4 regions of the Pseudoalteromonas sp. TB41 genome follow, and region 4 is predicted to be linked to each of the others. Evidence: predicted binding sites of a transcription regulator. Region 4 holds the regulator's gene; each other region holds the start of a gene.
What was found. Region 4 encodes LexA, which represses DNA repair genes until DNA is damaged. Its sites were predicted from a motif close to TACTGTATNNNNATACAGTA; they were not measured.
Positions count from the first base shown of each region.

Region 1: a site for LexA is predicted at 2,395-2,414, ahead of ruvC (crossover junction endodeoxyribonuclease RuvC). Genes of this name have one in related genera too.
Region 2: a site for LexA is predicted at 2,032-2,051, ahead of L641_RS0112370 (YebG family protein). Genes of this name have one in related genera too.
Region 3: a site for LexA is predicted at 2,385-2,404, ahead of uvrD (DNA helicase II). Genes of this name have one in related genera too.

Region 1 covers NZ_AUTH01000022.1:5,964-10,239, forward strand. The annotation lists gene ruvB (Holliday junction branch migration DNA helicase RuvB) at 183-1,193, opposite strand; gene ruvA (Holliday junction branch migration protein RuvA) at 1,201-1,818, opposite strand; gene ruvC (crossover junction endodeoxyribonuclease RuvC) at 1,821-2,345, opposite strand; gene L641_RS0103650 (FtsX-like permease family protein) at 2,478-4,276, opposite strand, start outside.
Region 2 covers NZ_AUTH01000082.1:71,170-75,445, reverse strand. The annotation lists gene nhaB (sodium/proton antiporter NhaB) at 1-559, shown strand, start outside; gene dsbB (disulfide bond formation protein DsbB) at 677-1,195, shown strand; gene L641_RS0112380 (DUF6170 family protein) at 1,197-1,499, shown strand; gene L641_RS0112375 (ComEA family DNA-binding protein) at 1,512-1,805, opposite strand; gene L641_RS0112370 (YebG family protein) at 2,103-2,402, shown strand; gene putP (sodium/proline symporter PutP) at 2,614-4,125, opposite strand.
Region 3 covers NZ_AUTH01000028.1:31,898-36,173, reverse strand. The annotation lists gene L641_RS0104900 (GNAT family N-acetyltransferase) at 1-177, opposite strand, end outside; gene uvrD (DNA helicase II) at 155-2,320, opposite strand; gene L641_RS0104890 (hypothetical protein) at 2,636-2,860, shown strand; gene L641_RS0104885 (YacL family protein) at 2,974-3,342, shown strand; gene L641_RS0104880 (dUTP diphosphatase) at 3,395-4,021, shown strand; gene yrfG (GMP/IMP nucleotidase) at 4,023-4,276, opposite strand, start outside.
Region 4 covers NZ_AUTH01000085.1:29,038-33,313, reverse strand. The annotation lists gene ctaD (cytochrome c oxidase subunit I) at 1-76, opposite strand, end outside; gene coxB (cytochrome c oxidase subunit II) at 76-1,218, opposite strand; gene lexA (transcriptional repressor LexA) at 1,712-2,329, opposite strand; gene L641_RS0113595 (PaaI family thioesterase) at 2,528-2,971, shown strand; gene L641_RS0113590 (hypothetical protein) at 3,001-3,381, opposite strand; gene L641_RS0113585 (endonuclease) at 3,634-4,276, shown strand, end outside.

The sequences.
Region 1 (4,276 bases), on a different contig from region 4:
TTTGTCAAATCAGCTACACTCGGCCTCAGTAACGTTACAGCAGGCGCACAATAGCCTGATATGTCTTAACGCTCAGTGAATTATTGGCAAAGTAAAATACGTCTAAATTTAGCCTTTGCTTATACTAAAAAGCCACTGTCGTTAAAATGACAGTGGCTTTAGAAAGAGTCTAGTTATTCTGGTTATTTAATCTTTTTAGGTAACAAGCCAAAATGGTGGTACGCATTATCAGAGACAATTCGCCCTCGCGGCGTACGCTGAATAAATCCTTGTTGAATTAAAAAGGGTTCAATCACATCTTCTATGGTTTCTTTCTCTTCGCCTATTGCCGCGGCTAAGTTGTCAAGGCCAACAGGGCCACCCATAAACTTTTCGATGATGGCGAGTAAATATTTACGATCCATGTAATCAAAACCGCTTTTATCAACGTCAATCATGTCGAGGGCTTGTTGGGCCACCTCAGCATTAACCGTACCGTCTGACTTTACTTGGGTGTAATCGCGCACTCGGCGCAATAAACGATTTGCAATACGTGGCGTACCGCGCGAACGTTTGGCTATTTCGGCCGCGCCATCGTCACACATTTCTAAACTAAGATAATGCGCTGAGCGCCCCACAATATGCGATAAGTCTTCCACAGAGTAAAACTCTAAGCGCTGCACAATACCAAAACGGTCACGCAGTGGAGAAGTTAATGATCCCGCACGGGTAGTTGCACCAATGAGTGTAAATGCGGGTAAATCAAGCTTAATAGAACGCGCTGCAGGGCCTTCACCTATCATAATATCGAGCTGGTAATCTTCCATTGCCGGGTAGAGTATTTCTTCAACTTGCGGGCTCAAACGGTGAATTTCATCAATAAACAGTACATCACCTTCTTCAAGGTTAGTGAGCAATGCGGCTAAATCGCCCGCTTTTTCAAGCACAGGCCCAGACGTGGTTTTAATATTTACGTTTAATTCGTTCGCCACAATATTAGCAAGCGTGGTTTTACCTAAGCCTGGTGGGCCAAATATCAATAAGTGATCCAACGCTTCGCTACGACTGCGCGCAGCTTCAATAAATATTTCCATTTGTTGCTTAACATGCGGCTGACCACGATAGTCGGCCAGTAACTTAGGCCTAATAGCACGGTCTATGGTGTCTTCGTTGGTTTTTTCAGCAGCATCTATTAAGCGATCAGCTTCGATCATAATTTACTCACAGCATTGATTTCAAAGATTCTTTAATTAGAACTTCAGTCGACATATCGGGTTTGCTTACTGATTTTACTGCTTTTTGCGCTTGTGGCAATTTATAACCGAGCGCCACTAATGCCGAAACCGCATCATCGGCCGCATTATTGGCTATAGTTGCATCGCTCGCAGGCTCTATTACGGCGCTATCGCTAAATGGGGTAAATAAGTCATTACCCCAATTTTTTAATCTGTCTTTCATTTCGAGCACTAAGCGCTCTGCGGTCTTTTTGCCCACCCCTGGCAGTTTAACCAAGGCAGTGGCATCTTCATTGTTTACACAACTTACAAACTGCTGCGCCGACATGCCCGACAAAATGGCTAAGCCTAATTTAGGCCCTACTCCATTGGCTTTTAACAGCTCTCTAAATAACGCACGTTCGGTTTTATTATTAAAGCCAAACAATAACTGTGCGTCTTCGCGTACTACAAAATGAGTGTACACAATGGCGTTGTCGCCTACTTTAGGCAAATCGTAAAAACAGGTCATTGGCATTTGTACTTCGTAGCCAACGCCGCTCACTTCTAAGAGTATTTCTGGGGGCTGTTTTTCAACTAACACGCCGTTTAAGCGACCTATCATTGTTATTTCCTTAGACGTCCTCTAACGGTTTTGCTTGCGCTACCCGCTAGTTTTATTAAATTTTGTTCAGAGTGGGCATGGCAAATTGCAATTGCAAGCGCATCCGCCGCATCGGCTTGCGGCGTACCTGGCAGTTTAAGTATGTTTTTAACCATATGTTGAACTTGCGATTTATCTGCCCCACCGTTACCCACAACGGCTTGCTTTATTTGCCGTGCTGAGTATTCAAAAACCGGTAAGTCGGCCATAGAGGCACCGACAATCGCAGCACCACGGGCTTGACCTAGCTTTAAAGCAGAATCAGGGTTATGCGCCATAAATACTTTTTCTATAGCAAATGTTTCAGGCGAAAATTGCTCTATAAGTTGCGTAATGCCCTGGTAAATCATTTTAAGTCGGGTGGGAAAGTCATGATCGGCTAATTTAATACAGCCACTGCCTAAGTATGAAAACTTGGCACCTTGATGCGCAACCACACCGTAACCCGTTAAACGCGAGCCCGGATCGATCCCTAAAATTATGGCCAAACAGCACTCTCATTATTGTTATTTATTAATAGTGCTAATAATGCCAGAGCACTGTATAAATTACCAGTACAAAGCAAAAACAAAAATGCCTACTTAAAAAGTAGGCATTTAAACGCTATTTGGCTGGAAAGTTTACGCCAATGCGCGTACTAAGCCTTGGGTATTTTGTTTAAGCGTACGGGCAATCATAAAATAGCCTAACCCAGCTACAAACACGCCGCCAGCAGCGGGGCCTATAATCCAAATATTAGGATGCAGCTTACCCGCTAAATCAAACATTTGCTGCTGAACAATCAATAACGCAATATCGCTGAAAAATGCAGCCACCAGTCCGGCTAAACCGCCCAGTAATAAAAACTCATACAAGGTGGCATTTTTGATTAATCGGCTTTTAGCGCCCAAAGTACGCAGTATCACAATTTCTTGCATCCGCTCACCTAAGCTTGCTTGCACCTGCGATATAAGTACCAACGCGCCACACAACACCACAATAGCCAGTACAAAGCCAATAGCTAACGACACTTGCTCAATAGTCGATTGAATTTGTCTAACAAAGTTGTCTACATCAATCGCTGTAATAGTAGGGTATGCTCGCAATAGCTGGCTAAAATCGCGCTTTTGCTCAGGCTCAATACGTACTGATGAAATATACGTGGCCGGAAAGCTGTTCAACACATCAGGGCTTAAAATAATGAAAAAGTTAGGTTTAAGCGTGGCCCAATTAACTTTACGTACACTGGTAATTTTAGCGTCGAACGACTGCGCACCAATTAAAAACGTGAGGGTATCGCCCATTTTCACATCAAGGCGCTTCATCATCGACTCTTCAAGTGAGGCCTCAGCTACTGCGTCATCGCCAAACCACTGGCCATCGATAATGTCATTTTGTGAAGGGACTTCGTCAAGCCAAGTTAAGTTAAGCTCGCGGCCAATGCCTGAGCGGGCTTCTTCGTCTTTTTTCTCGTTGTCTTGCAATGACACTTCACGTGCTACTGCTTCGCCATTTACTGCATTCACGCGGCCACGAATCGTTGGGTAAAACTCCGACACTTGAATGCCTTTTTGCGCTAAGTATTCATTTACCGGATCCAGCTCATTTTGCGTAATATTAACCAAAAAGGCATTAGGTGCATCGCTTGGTAACTGAGACTGCCAATCCGAAATAATGTCGTTTTTTAGCACAATTAAAAACAACAGTAATTTAATCGCTAGCGAAAAACTGATTAGCTGCACCGCGTTAACGTTGGCACGTTTTTGAATAGACGCAATAGCCAACGACCAGCTGTTACCTGGCTTTAAGCCAAGCTTTCGGCCCCCGCCAAATATTAATTTAGAAATTAAAAACAACACTAAAATAAGCGCAAGCGTTGAGGCAAATAAAATAAGGGTAATTTTAATATTGTTACTAAATAACCACATTAATAAAAATACCGTTAAGGCGCTAAGTCCTAAATGGATTTTACTTACCGCAAGGCGATCGCCTAAATTACGGCGAAGCACTCTAAGTGGTGGAATATCAAATAAATCTAACAATGGCTTAATAGAAAACATAACCGCACAAATAACCCCGGTGCTAATGGCCACTAACCACGGTTTAAACCCTGCCATAGGCAGTTCGGTTCCCATGCTTTTTGCAAGGTAACCAGTTGCAACTTCTTGTAAGCCGTAACCAATAGCAAGGCCAACAACTACCGCCATGGTACACACCATTAATAAGTGCATAAGGTAAATTTTGCGGATTATATCGCGGCTGCCGCCTAAAGTTTTCATCATTGCGACAGGGTCGTATTGGCGCTCACAATAACGTTTAGCTGACACCGCAATGGCTACTGCAGCTAAAATAATGCCCAGCAAACCTGCTAACAATAAAAAACTTTCGGCTCTGTTTAAGCTATTTGAAATAGGAGACTGGCGGTCTTTTACACCATACC
Region 2 (4,276 bases), on a different contig from region 4:
CATAATAGAAGAGCACCAACTCGGTAAAGCCTTTGAAGAGGCCCTCCCCTTCACTGCACTACTTTGTGTATTTTTTAGTGTGGTTGCAGTAATCATCGATCAACAACTCTTTACTCCCGTGATTACTTGGGTACTAACATTTGAAGGGCACTTACAATTGGTGATGTTTTTTATCGCTAATGGATTGCTTTCAATGGTCAGTGATAATGTATTTGTCGGCACTGTATATATAAATGAAGTTGCTGCAGCTCTAAAAGCAGGTCAAATAACTCGAGACCAATTTGATTTACTTGCAGTGGCAATAAACACCGGCACAAACTTACCCAGCGTGGCCACCCCTAATGGTCAAGCTGCTTTCTTATTCTTACTGACATCAACACTAGCTCCCGTGTTACGCCTATCTTACGGTCGAATGGTGTATATGGCTTTACCTTACACTTTTGTGCTTACCTTTGTTGGGTTAAGCGCGACTTATTTTGGCTTGAGTGAAATAACCAGTTTGTTTTATGACTGGGGGATAATACAACACCACATCCCTGTAGCGAATTCTGGGCATTAAGAGCTTCCCCGACTTTGAGGAGCTAGGAAATTTCATAGCTCCTCACTTTTCCCTTTTACTTGCTCCGCTGTTTATCCTACGTCATAATCTAAGCCCTTATTTAAATACGGATTTGTTATGAACTGGCTTGCTAATCTAAGTACTCAGCGTACACCTTGGTTATTATTCAGTGGGATTGTTTTTCTGCTTGAAGTCATCGCGCTCTTTTTCCAATACAACATGGGGTTAGCGCCGTGCATTATGTGTATTTACCAACGCACCGCGGTATTAGGCTTACTTTTTGCCGGTATTATTGGCGCCAGTAAACCAAACAACCTCGTAGTCCGTATTGTCGCTTATACAGTGTGGGGGGTTTCAAGTGTATGGGGGTTACTAATAGCTCGTGAGCACATTGAAATGCAAACAACCACTGACCCCTTCGCATTTAGCTGTGAGTTTGAGCCAAATTTTCCAGAGTTTATGCCATTACATCATTGGATACCGCAATTTTTTGAGGCAACCGGTGATTGCGGAAACATAGATTGGCAATTTGCAGGCTTAAGTATGCCAGCATGGATGGAAGTTATTTTTGTATTGTTTACCGCCACACTCTTTATATTGGTGGCCAGCCGATTAATAACTAAAAAGTCACTTTAATATGTTTACTTTTTTTTCAAGCCACGTTGACGAACTTAAACACTTAAAAGTTCGTCAAAGACAAACCGTTATTGCGATCTCGTTAAGTATGCTCTCTCCTAGTGACAGAGTGTTAATGCGTATTGTAAAGCTTATGCTGCTAAGCCCATTTTTTTTAATATTTACCCTTTTTGAAGGATGGCTACTCGTGCCCTTTTTGATTGTGGCTGGTTTAAGCTACCCGCTATTAACTGCCCCCGTAGATGTTAATTTTGCTAAAAAGCACCTTGGTGCTGCCTTAAAACAGTTTGATCAGGGCGCATAGCGCCCTTTTAAGTTAAAACGCCACCTTTCCATCAAGTTTGGCTAGCATTTTTTTACCCACCCCTTTTACTTTAGCTAGATCTTCAAGTGATGCGAAATCACCATTGGTTTCTCTATAATCGATAATTGCCTGTGCTTTTTTCTTGCCGACACCTGGTAACTTAATTAACTGTTTTAAATCAGCAGTATTAATATTAACCACGGCTGATTGCATCTGCTCTGATAGCATATCGCTTTGCGCAAAGGTGGTACCCATAGGTAATAAACATAAAGCAGCGGCTAATGAGATGATTTTAATTAATTTCATACTATTTCCTTTTGTGTTCTCACATGAACATTTGTTGATTATTTACACCCAGCACTTTTACATAACGTTGTGGTTACTAAGTACTAACGGTAACAATCACTCCTTGCGACTCCTTTACTGCAACGCGTTATAAAGTGACTTAATAAATAAAGTAGAGTTACTCTTTATTGTCAACCAAGCTGCAGATAAACTAAGGCTAAAGCTTGCAAAAACGCGCGCAAGCTTGTACTGTATATAAAAACAGTAATCTAATGATTTAAATTAATCATATTGCCACGTAAGTAAGCAGGAGAAATCATGGCTGTTGTTGTTAAATATGTTGTAGAACGAAACGGAGTCGAGCGCATGACGTTTACTACTAAAAAAGAAGCTGATGCCTATGACAAAATGCTCGATATTGCCGAGTCACTAGAACTCATGCTTGAAAAAGTAGATGTACCACTAAGTGAACAACAGGTTGAGTCGCTCGCGCTGGAGATTGCAAAAAGTAAAGACGACTTTATGGCCGTACTTAAAGGTGGTAAAGAAGTACCCACTAAAGCTAAAAAAACAAAGTCAGATAACGTTGCGGATATAAAAGATAAAGCAGCGAGTTAGTACTTTTAAAAGCTCAATAGTAATTGTTAAAAAACTGAATTCGGTATTCGAATTCAGTTTTTTTATGCCTTTAAATAATAATAGCTAAAGGCAAGTAATCGGTGATTAAACGAGATGAATGGTCTTTTCTAAAGGTCAGCCAATAAAAAAATGCCAACCAGTTAAACTGATTGGCATTTATAAAAACCAACACTTTACGTTAGCTAATCAGTTACAATGACGATTCAACTTCATCAAACAGATCAGTAATTTCTTTTTTCGGTTCAGCTGTCACAAGGCTTCCTACCACAATAGCAATACTCGCTAAAATGAAGCCTGGGACGATTTCATAAATTACACTGCTTAAGCTCTCACCATTAATGGTAATAGGCGCATAAATCCATACAAGCACTGTTAAAGCACCAACAACCATACCGCTAATAGCCCCTTTTAAGTTCATACGTTTCCAGTAAAGGCTAAACAAGACAAGTGGACCAAATGCAGCACCAAAACCAGCCCATGCGTTGCTAACTAAATCAAGTATTGAACTATTACGGTCATACGCTAGGTAAATAGCAAATAACGCAACCAGTATTACGCTAATACGCCCTACTAACACCAGCTCAGTTTGCGAGGCATCGCGGTTTAAGTAAATCTTGTAGAAGTCTTCAGTAAGCGAGCTTGAACACACCAATAATTGCGATGAAATCGTACTCATAATCGCAGCTAAAATAGCAGCCAGTAGGAAGCCAGCAATTAATGGGTGGAAAATAAGTTCAGCTAATACTAAGAAAATGGTCTCTTTATCGGCAATAGGCATTTGGTTTTCAATCATAAAGGCAGCACCAAATAAACCGGTAAATACCGCACCAATCGCAGATAGTGTCATCCAAGACATACCAATACGACGCATAGTTGGCATTTCTTTCACTGAGCGAATAGACATAAAGCGAACAATAATATGTGGCTGACCAAAGTAGCCTAAGCCCCAAGCCATCGCAGAAATAATAGCAATGGTAGAACCACCAGCAAACCAATCAAGCATATTCAATGAATGGATTTCACTGGCTTTTGGTGAACTTAACAACTGCTGGTAATTTGCATTTGCTAAAGTATCCATAAATGGCTGATCAAGCATCATATAAGTAGCGATAGGTACTGCAAGCAAGGAGATAAACATAATACAACCTTGCACGAAGTCTGTTAGGCTAACCGCTAAAAAACCACCAAATAAGGTGTAAACAACAACCACACCCGTGGTGATGTATAAACCCATTTCGTAACTCATCTGAAATGAATTTTCAAATAACTTACCACCGGCGACTACGCCTGATGAAGTATACAAAGTAAAGAACACAATAATAACAATTGCAGAGATCACACGGAGGATATTCTTGTTATCATCAAAACGATTTGCAAAATAATCAGGGATGGTAATAGAGTCATTTGCTTTTTCAGTATAAACACGCAGTCTTGGGGCGACTAAGAAATAGTTTGCCCATGCGCCTAATACTAAGCCAATAGCAATCCAAACCTTGCTAAGCCCAAATAAGTACATTGCGCCAGGTAGGCCCATAAGTAACCAACCACTCATGTCTGATGCACCCGCTGATAAGGCAGCAACACTGGGGGCTAAATTACGACCACCTAGCATATACCCTGATATATCGCTGGTAGATTGCTTATATGCGTATAGTCCTATTCCCAGCATTACAATAAAATATAATGCCAGTGAAATAATCATTCCTGTTTCCAAATTTGCCTCCACTTAAATAAGTAATAACAGGCTTTTAATCCAAATAATGACTCTTGAAATCTTATAATTAAGACAGTATTGGAATAAAAGCTTTCTACTGAACTATAACACGGTAATTGCTAATAACTCCAACCCGCTC
Region 3 (4,276 bases), on a different contig from region 4:
ATGAGTGCTTTTTGACAGTACAAAAGAAGGGTGCTGCAAATGAGCAAGCAGCTGAGTACATTGCTCATAACACCAATTTTTATCGCCTGTAAGCAGCAGTAACTGGCGATGTTTCGCATACGCAAGTTGTTGCTGTGCACGCTCTACAACGTGGTTAAACGGCTTGTAATCTTGCATAAGCTGTTACTAACCACTTACTGCCTAAGTCGTCAAAGTTAACTTGTACGCGAGATTGTGCGCCACTGCCTTCGTAGTTGAGTACGGTGCCAATGCCAAACTTTGCATGCAGCACGCGTTGACCTAAGTTAAATCCGCTTTCTTCAAATGCAGCATGGCTAACCGATGCGCTAAAGCGACCGGCTGCAGGCGGACGAGATACTTGTGTTTTAATGCGAATTTCTTCTACGCAGTCTTCGGGTATTTCACGTAAAAAACGCGATGGGCTGTGGTATTTTTCTTGACCATATAAACGGCGGCTTTCTGCGTGGCTTATATACAGTTTATCCATAGCACGGGTCATACCTACATAACAAAGGCGGCGTTCTTCTTCTAAACGGCCCGTTTCTTCATTACTTTGTTGTGATGGGAACATGCCCTCTTCAACACCGACCATAAATACCAGCGGAAACTCTAAGCCTTTAGCTGAGTGAAGCGTCATCATTTGTACCGCATCTTCATGTTCATCAGCTTGCCCTTCACCTGATTCAAGCGAGGTGTAGGCTAAAAAGCCTTGTAGTGGTGAACTGAATTCTTCCTCTTCAGGGAGTTCATATTGATCGCAGGCGCTAATTAATTCTTCTAAGTTTTCAACCCGAGCACGGCCTTTTTCACCTTTTTCAGCCTGATACATTGCCATTAACCCTGAGGTTTGAATGGCATATTTAGCCTGCTCGTGCAGCGTTAAGTCACTAATCTTATCTTCAATATGTTCAATTAACTCAACAAACTTGGCAACAGCTCCAGAAGCGCGACCCGATAAATGCTGTTGCTCTACAATGGCTTTAGCAGCATACCAAAGCGGCAAGGATTCAGCGCGAGCGCAGTCACGTATATGGCTTAATGTTTTATCGCCAATGCCGCGGGCGGGCGTATTAATAACACGCTCAAATGCCGCATCATCTTGGCGGTTACCCACTAAGCGTAAGTATGAAAGAGCATCTTTAATTTCTTGGCGTTCGAAGAATCGCATACCGCCATAAATTCGGTATTTTAAACCTTCTTGTAGCATTGCTTCTTCAAGTACCCGCGATTGCGCATTACTACGATATAAAATAGCCGCATCTTGAAGTGCATTACCCGCATTAAGCCAGCTACGTAATTTGCTACTCACAAAGCGCGCTTCATCTAGCTCATTAAAAGCAGCATAAATAGAAATAGGTTCACCGTCGTTACCATCGGTCCATAAACTTTTACCCATTCGCTCGGAGTTATTTTGAATTAACGCGTTTGAGGCTTTAAGAATAGTGGCAGTCGAGCGATAGTTTTGCTCAAGGCGAATCGTCTCTGCATCAAAATCGGTTAAAAAGCGTTTAATGTTTTCTATTTTTGCGCCGCGCCAACCATAAATACTTTGGTCATCATCACCTACAATCATGATGCTGCTGGTATCGCCCGCAAGTAATTTTAACCATGCATACTGAATAGTATTGGTATCTTGAAACTCGTCTACGAGCATGTGCGCAAAGCGCTGCTGATAATGACGCAGCAAGGTTGGGTTATTTTTAAGAACCTCATAGCTACGTAGTAATATTTCAGCAAAATCAACTAGGCCCGCTCTATCACAAGCTTCTTGATAGGCGGCATAAACGCGCAGCATCATTTGCTCGTTAATATCGTATGCCTGAATATCTTTAGGGCGCAGAGCTTCATCTTTTTTAGCGCTTATGTACCAACCAAACTGCTTTGCCGGCCATTTTTTATCATCAATATTCATCGATTTTAATAAGCGCTTGATCATACGAAGCTGATCGTCAGAGTCTAAAATTTGAAAGGCTTCTGGTAAGTTTGCTTCACGGTGATGTGCACGCAAAATTCGGTGCGATAAACCATGGAAAGTACCAATCCACATGCCCCCTACAGGGGCTTTTAATGTTTCTTCAACCCGTGAGCGCATTTCTTTAGCGGCTTTATTAGTAAAGGTTACCGCAAAAATACTATAGGCAGAGGCTTGCTCTACTTGCATTAACCAGGCAATACGATGAACCAATACTCGAGTTTTACCTGAACCTGCTCCTGCTAATACCAGCATGTTTTGTAATGGCGCTGCAACGGCATCGCGTTGTTTATCATTTAAGCCATCGAGTAATTCTGAAACGTCCATCGTTACGCCTTTTTAATCAATAATGAGAGCAGTATAACAGGTGTTTTTGTTAGGCTAAATAAAATACTGTTTTTATAAACAGCTATTTATAAAATACGTATTTAAGTTGTTGAATAGTTAACAGTATAAACTGAGCAAGTAACTAAAATAGCTATTTAAAATTGCTAATTTGACTTATTTTTGGCAAAAAATACTAAAATGATAAATTCGTAATAATTTAACTGTATGATTTGTAAGCCTTAATAAATTGGCATAAAGTGTGTAAGTATAAATAATAAGTACAAATACAAAATTAATTAAACTACAGAGGTTAGTATGTCTCAACAAGGTTCTGGCGGTAACGTAATCGCAGCATTATGTAATATTTTTTTCCCCGGTTTAGGGCAGTTGGTGCAGGGCCGCATTTTAGCGGCACTTGTTTTTGCAATTCTGGTTTTTGGCGGTTATGCGTTATGGTTTTTAGTTGTTCCAGCCATTATTGGAGCCGTATTCCATTTATGGGCAATTATTGATGCTGCCCGCTATCGCTCAGGCGGTTAGCTATAGTGAGCATACTTTAATAGCGCCTTATGGCGCTATTTTTGTATCTGGCTTTCATTATTCATAGCTGATTAGGTTATAATCTGTTGTATTAGCAGTACTGGAATAAAGTTATGGAATACCAATTCATTCGCGATCCTATTAGTGGGTTAAGAATTAAAATTAGCAGCGAGCACGCGATTATAGGCCGCTGGTTAAATGAAGAAATAGGCAAAGATAAAGTGGCGATGGTGCAGGCACTTATTAGCTCGGTGAGTTCAAGCTTTGAGCCGGTAACACTTAAAGGCCAAGAAATTGATCTGATCCTTTCTAAAGATGAAGCATTATTCGAAGCACATGCGCTGCATCAAGATAACGAAGATATATTAGCCTACCAAGATGACGAACTCATGCTGGAAGAGAATGATTTAAGCAGTGGTTGTGGTTTTGAAGACTTTGTTGACCTGATCAACTCGTGGCATGAGTTTTCGGCTGGTCGTTAAGTTATATTATCTGTATTATTACCCTAATTATAAATCCAACAGTGGAACCAATATGTCTGCGAATTTAAACAAACTAGTTGTTATGCTAGAAATGCAAAATGCCATGAATACCAAAGTACATGAGCAATGGTTTAGTCAAGGCTTTGAATGGTATAGAGCTATTTGGGTTGAATGTGCAGAAATGCTGGATCATTACGGTTGGAAATGGTGGAAAAAACAAACGCCAGATACTGAACAAGTAATTTTAGAGCTGGTTGATATTTTTCATTTTGGTTTATCGCTACGTATCGACGGTGAGACCAGCTACGAGCAAATAGCAACACAGCTACAAACTCAAATGAGCGCCCCACAGCAAGGTGATGATTTTAAACAAACGCTTGAATTATTAGCAGCCAGTGCGGTTGCCAATAAAACCTTTAACGCGGCTGCTTTTGCCGGTTGTATGGCACAAATCGGTATGGATATTGATGATTTATATCGTGGCTATGTGGGTAAAAATACGCTGAACTTCTTCCGTCAGGATCATGGTTACAAAGAGGGTAGCTACATTAAAGTGTGGCATGGCAAAGAAGATAACGAACACTTAGTTGAAGTAGTTAAAAGCCTTGATACTGAGCATGTAGATTTTGCAAAACAGGTATATCAAGGCTTAGTAGCGCGTTACCCTCAGGGCGAATAAGCTAAATAAGCTTACGGTAATCGGTGACACTTAAGTAATCGGTTATATCGTTATGTGGTTGCTGGCTATTCGGGTTAGCAACCGCAAGTAAATGCTCAATGCCGTATTCTCGTGCGGCATTTAATACCGGTAAGCTGTCATCTACAAATAATGTGCGGCGTTTATCAAACCCTAAATCCCCTTGAACCTTGTGCCATAAACTTTGTTGCTCTTTACTTACCCCATATTCATGCGTTGACACCACCCCGTCTAAGT
Region 4 (4,276 bases):
AGCGCTTAAAGCCAGTAGCGGGTTGGTGGGCATGATGAGCCTCATTGGTGTTAGGTTGTTCTGCAATGCTACTCATTATTTAGCCTCCCCATCAGCATCCAGTGCCGCTTGTATTTCGCTTGGTTGAATTACCTCTCCGGTGTCATTACCCCATGCGTTACGCTTATAAGTAATAACGGCTGCTATCTGCTTAATAGATAATTGCTTTGCAAAAGACTGCATCGCTGTACCTGGTTTACCATAAAGTAAAATATCGATATGACCTTTGATATCACCTACCACTATTGGGCTACCTTTAAGTGCAGGAAAAACACCTGGCAGGCCTAAACCAGTTGGTTGGTGACACGCAGCACAGCTCGCCATATAAACTTGCTCACCCAGTGCCATTAACTCTTCTTTTGGTACTACTTGGTCTAATAACGCAGCGTCTGCTTCAGCTGCTTTTTGCTTGGCTTGTTTAGCCTCTGCTAACCACGTTTTGAAGTCTTCTTCTGTTTTAACTTCTACCACAACAGGCATAAAACCATGATCTTTACCGCAAAGCTCTGCACACTGCCCACGGTAAGTACCAACCTCATTAATATTGGTCCATGTTTCGTTAATAAACCCAGGGTTTGCATCTTTTTTAACGGCAAAGTCAGGCACCCACCATGAGTGAATAACATCATCTGAAGTCATTAAAAAACGTACTTTTTGATTAATTGGTAGTACCAGCGGTTTATCGACCTCGAGCAAATAATTCGGGTTTTTATCAGCAAGGTTGGTTATTTCATTTTGAGGTGTAGCTAGCATGGAATAAAACTCAACGTCCTCCCCCATATACTCGTAATGCCACTTCCACTGTGAGCCTGTAATTTTAATGGTGAGATCAGCTTTGCTGGCATCCTCCATGGCAATTAAGGTTTTAGTCGCAGGAATGGCCATAACAATTAATATGACAAAAGGGATCGCAGTCCACAGTATTTCTACTTTGGTGCTTTCATGGAATTGGGCAGGGACAGCCCCTTTAGATTTGCGATGATGAATGAGTGCCCAAAACATAATGGCAAACACGATCACCCCAATCACACAACATATTAAAAAAATAGTCATGTGCAGTTGGTATACATTATTACTTATATCGGTTACGCCTTTACGCATATTATATTGGCTATTAGCAAGCACATTCTGCGAAAAAACAAACAATATAAGCCACAAGGAAGAACTCAGCTTACCCATGTGACGGCTCCTTTGATGCTATTGCTGACGCAAAGCGAAGAGGCATACGGCTTAAACGCCTATTCGTTATTTTTATTTTTTATAAGGGTGCTGGATTTAGTAAATGTGTGTTCTCAAAACGACTAAGCTGTGAGTTATTTTTATTCCAGCTCTTTAATAACTAGTTAAAAAATAAACAATAAGCAAGGTGAGTATGAAAAATAAACAAGGTGTATTTTTTAAAATGCGCAGCTAAAAAAATAGCAACTAGTCAGGCAATTAATCTAAGAGTCAGGTTTAGTAAGGGGTGTATTGAAATTACAGGATAGAAATATAAAAAATTGTTAACTTAAAAAAGCAGAGTAAATTTGTTTATTTATAAAGTATTTAGTGATTTTATTTATGATAGGAGAAGCACTTAACAACATATAGTCATACATTTGATAAGTTAGACATTGTGCTGCTAACAAACCCAGCGCCTAATCACTATTAAGCGCTAAATTATGCTTTAATACTACATCCAGTCAGCGTTACGAATAACACCTACCGCTAAGCCTTCAATATTGAACGACTCATTTTCTAAATCGACCTCAATAGCTGAAAACTCATCATTTTCAGCATGTAAGAGTACTTTTCTGCCCGCTTTTTCTAAACGCTTCACGGTTACATCGTCGTCAACACGGGCAACAATAACTTGTCCATTTTCGGCAACTTGGGTTTTATGCACAGCAAGTAAATCACCATCCATAATACCAATGTCTTTCATACTCATACCGTTAACACGCAATAAAAAATCGGCCGCAGGTTTAAACATTAAAGGGTCAATTTTACAGTGGCTTTCTACATGCTGTTGCGCCAATATTGGCTCACCGGCAGCAACCCTGCCAATTAAAGGCAAGCCCAACTGCTCTGGCTCCTCTTCTTCAACAAGCTGAATGCCCCGACTCGCGCCTGGCTTCATTTTAATAACACCTTTTTTGGCCAGTGCTTTTAAGTGTTCTTCTGCAGCATTCGCACTTTTAAAACCCAGTGTTTGTGCAATTTCGGCACGTGTAGGAGGCATACCAGTGTCTTTAATAAACACTTTAATGAGTTCGAGTATTTGCGCTTGGCGTTTCGTTAATGGTCGCATACAACTGGTTTTCCATACAGTACAATTAACTGTGAGTATATACAGTTATTTAAAAATCGCAAATATAAATTAATGCCTTATATGCCGTTATCATCAAACAATAACCTACTTTAAAAGCAGGGTGATAAATGTAATTATTAGCAACGCATTATCATATTAATAAATTTTAATTCTCAATTACTTATCCAAGGAGCTAGCATGAGTATTTGGCATCAACCGATTACATTAGAGTTTTGTAAGCAATTAGATCAAGGTATTACAGGCCAAGGGACACTCATGAAAACCATGGGAATAGAGATCAGTGAAATTGGTGATGACTACTTAGTGGCAACTATGCCGGCAATTCCAGAGCATCATAACCCTATGGGTATCGTTCATGGGGGTGCAAATGTGGTGCTTGCTGAAACAGTAGCAAGTTATGCCGCTAATTTTGTGGTTGATTTCAATCGATTTTATTGTGTTGGCCAAGAAATCAGTGCAAGTCATTTAAAGGCATCACGCAATGGCACATTAACGGCCACAGCGAGAGCTTATCATATCGGCAAGCGCAGCTCGGTTTGGGATATTAAAATAACCAATAGCCGCAATGAGCTTTGCTGCGTATCACGTATGACCGCAGCCGTAGTTGAGCGAAAAGGCTAGTAAGTCAATTAACCAAGGTTGAAGTTAAATTACTTTTCGAGAGGGTAAATAGTAATTTCTACGCCTGCACCAATTGCAGATATACGTAACAAGGTATCTGCATGTAAGGCTTGGTTAAAGCATTTTGGCGAAGTGCCAGACTCAAACCCAATATCGAAAGTTCTGCGTGAACAACTCAACCATTGCTTTAATGCATTGCGTGAACACGACTCGATTAACTCACACAAGTGATTAATCGCTTTATCTGGCGTGGTTATTTCACCTGCAACCTCAATGCGAGCAAGTTGACGGTATTCGTCTTTATCATAATGTAAAATAGTTGCGACCTTTTTTAAATCAGCAACTAATACGCTAATATCTTGCTTTGACTCAAGCTCTAGATCTACATTTAAAAATTGAATTTCCGACATTATCTCGTTTTTACCCTCTATTAATTTCATTGCAAACTTTAACGCAGTTTTACCGTTATACCAAATCAACAACGCAGGAATTACCTCATTAACGCATTTTTAGCGTTAGCCTCTGAATATTGCCCACTATTTACTCCTCAAAAACGCCCTCTACAAAATACGCAAATTAAAATTAAAGCATGCCGGCGGCAGTTTACTTTTTTATTCTAGGCCTTAAACTAGCCGCTCCTGTAGTTCACGTATGTGATGGATATGATTCGGTTTATTTTAGCTTTGTTGGCTTGCTGTGCTTGTTTTTCAGCAATGGGCGAACAATTTACGCGGTTTTCGAGTGCCAAAAAGCACTTAATTAATACCCTTCCCGAAAACGCTAAAAGTATTTATTGTGGTTGCGATATAAAAAAACAAGGCAAAAAGTTGGTACCCGACCCTACCCATTGTGGCTACGTGCCTCGCAACACACTAACCCGCTCAGGCAAAGTAAATCAACGTGCCCTGCGAATTGAATGGGAACATATTGTCCCTGCATGGGAATTTGGTCACCAGTTACAATGTTGGCAAGATGGTGGGCGTAAAAACTGCCGCAAAGTTAGCGCTAAGTTTCGCATGATGGAAGCCGATATAAACAATTTAGCCCCTGCAATTGGTGAAATTAACGCCGATCGCTCAAACTACCGCTTTGGCATGTTAGCCCAAAACGCGACGCAATATGGTCGCTGTGAGGTTAAAGTTAATTTTAAACAACGTGTTGTTGAACCGCCTGTTCATGCACGTAAACGCATTGCCGATGCGTACGCTTACATGCAAAAAACGTATGGTTTAAAAATTTCAGCTAAACAACAAAAGCTATTTAATGCTTGGCAACAACAAGCTTATGCTGCTAACACAAATAGTA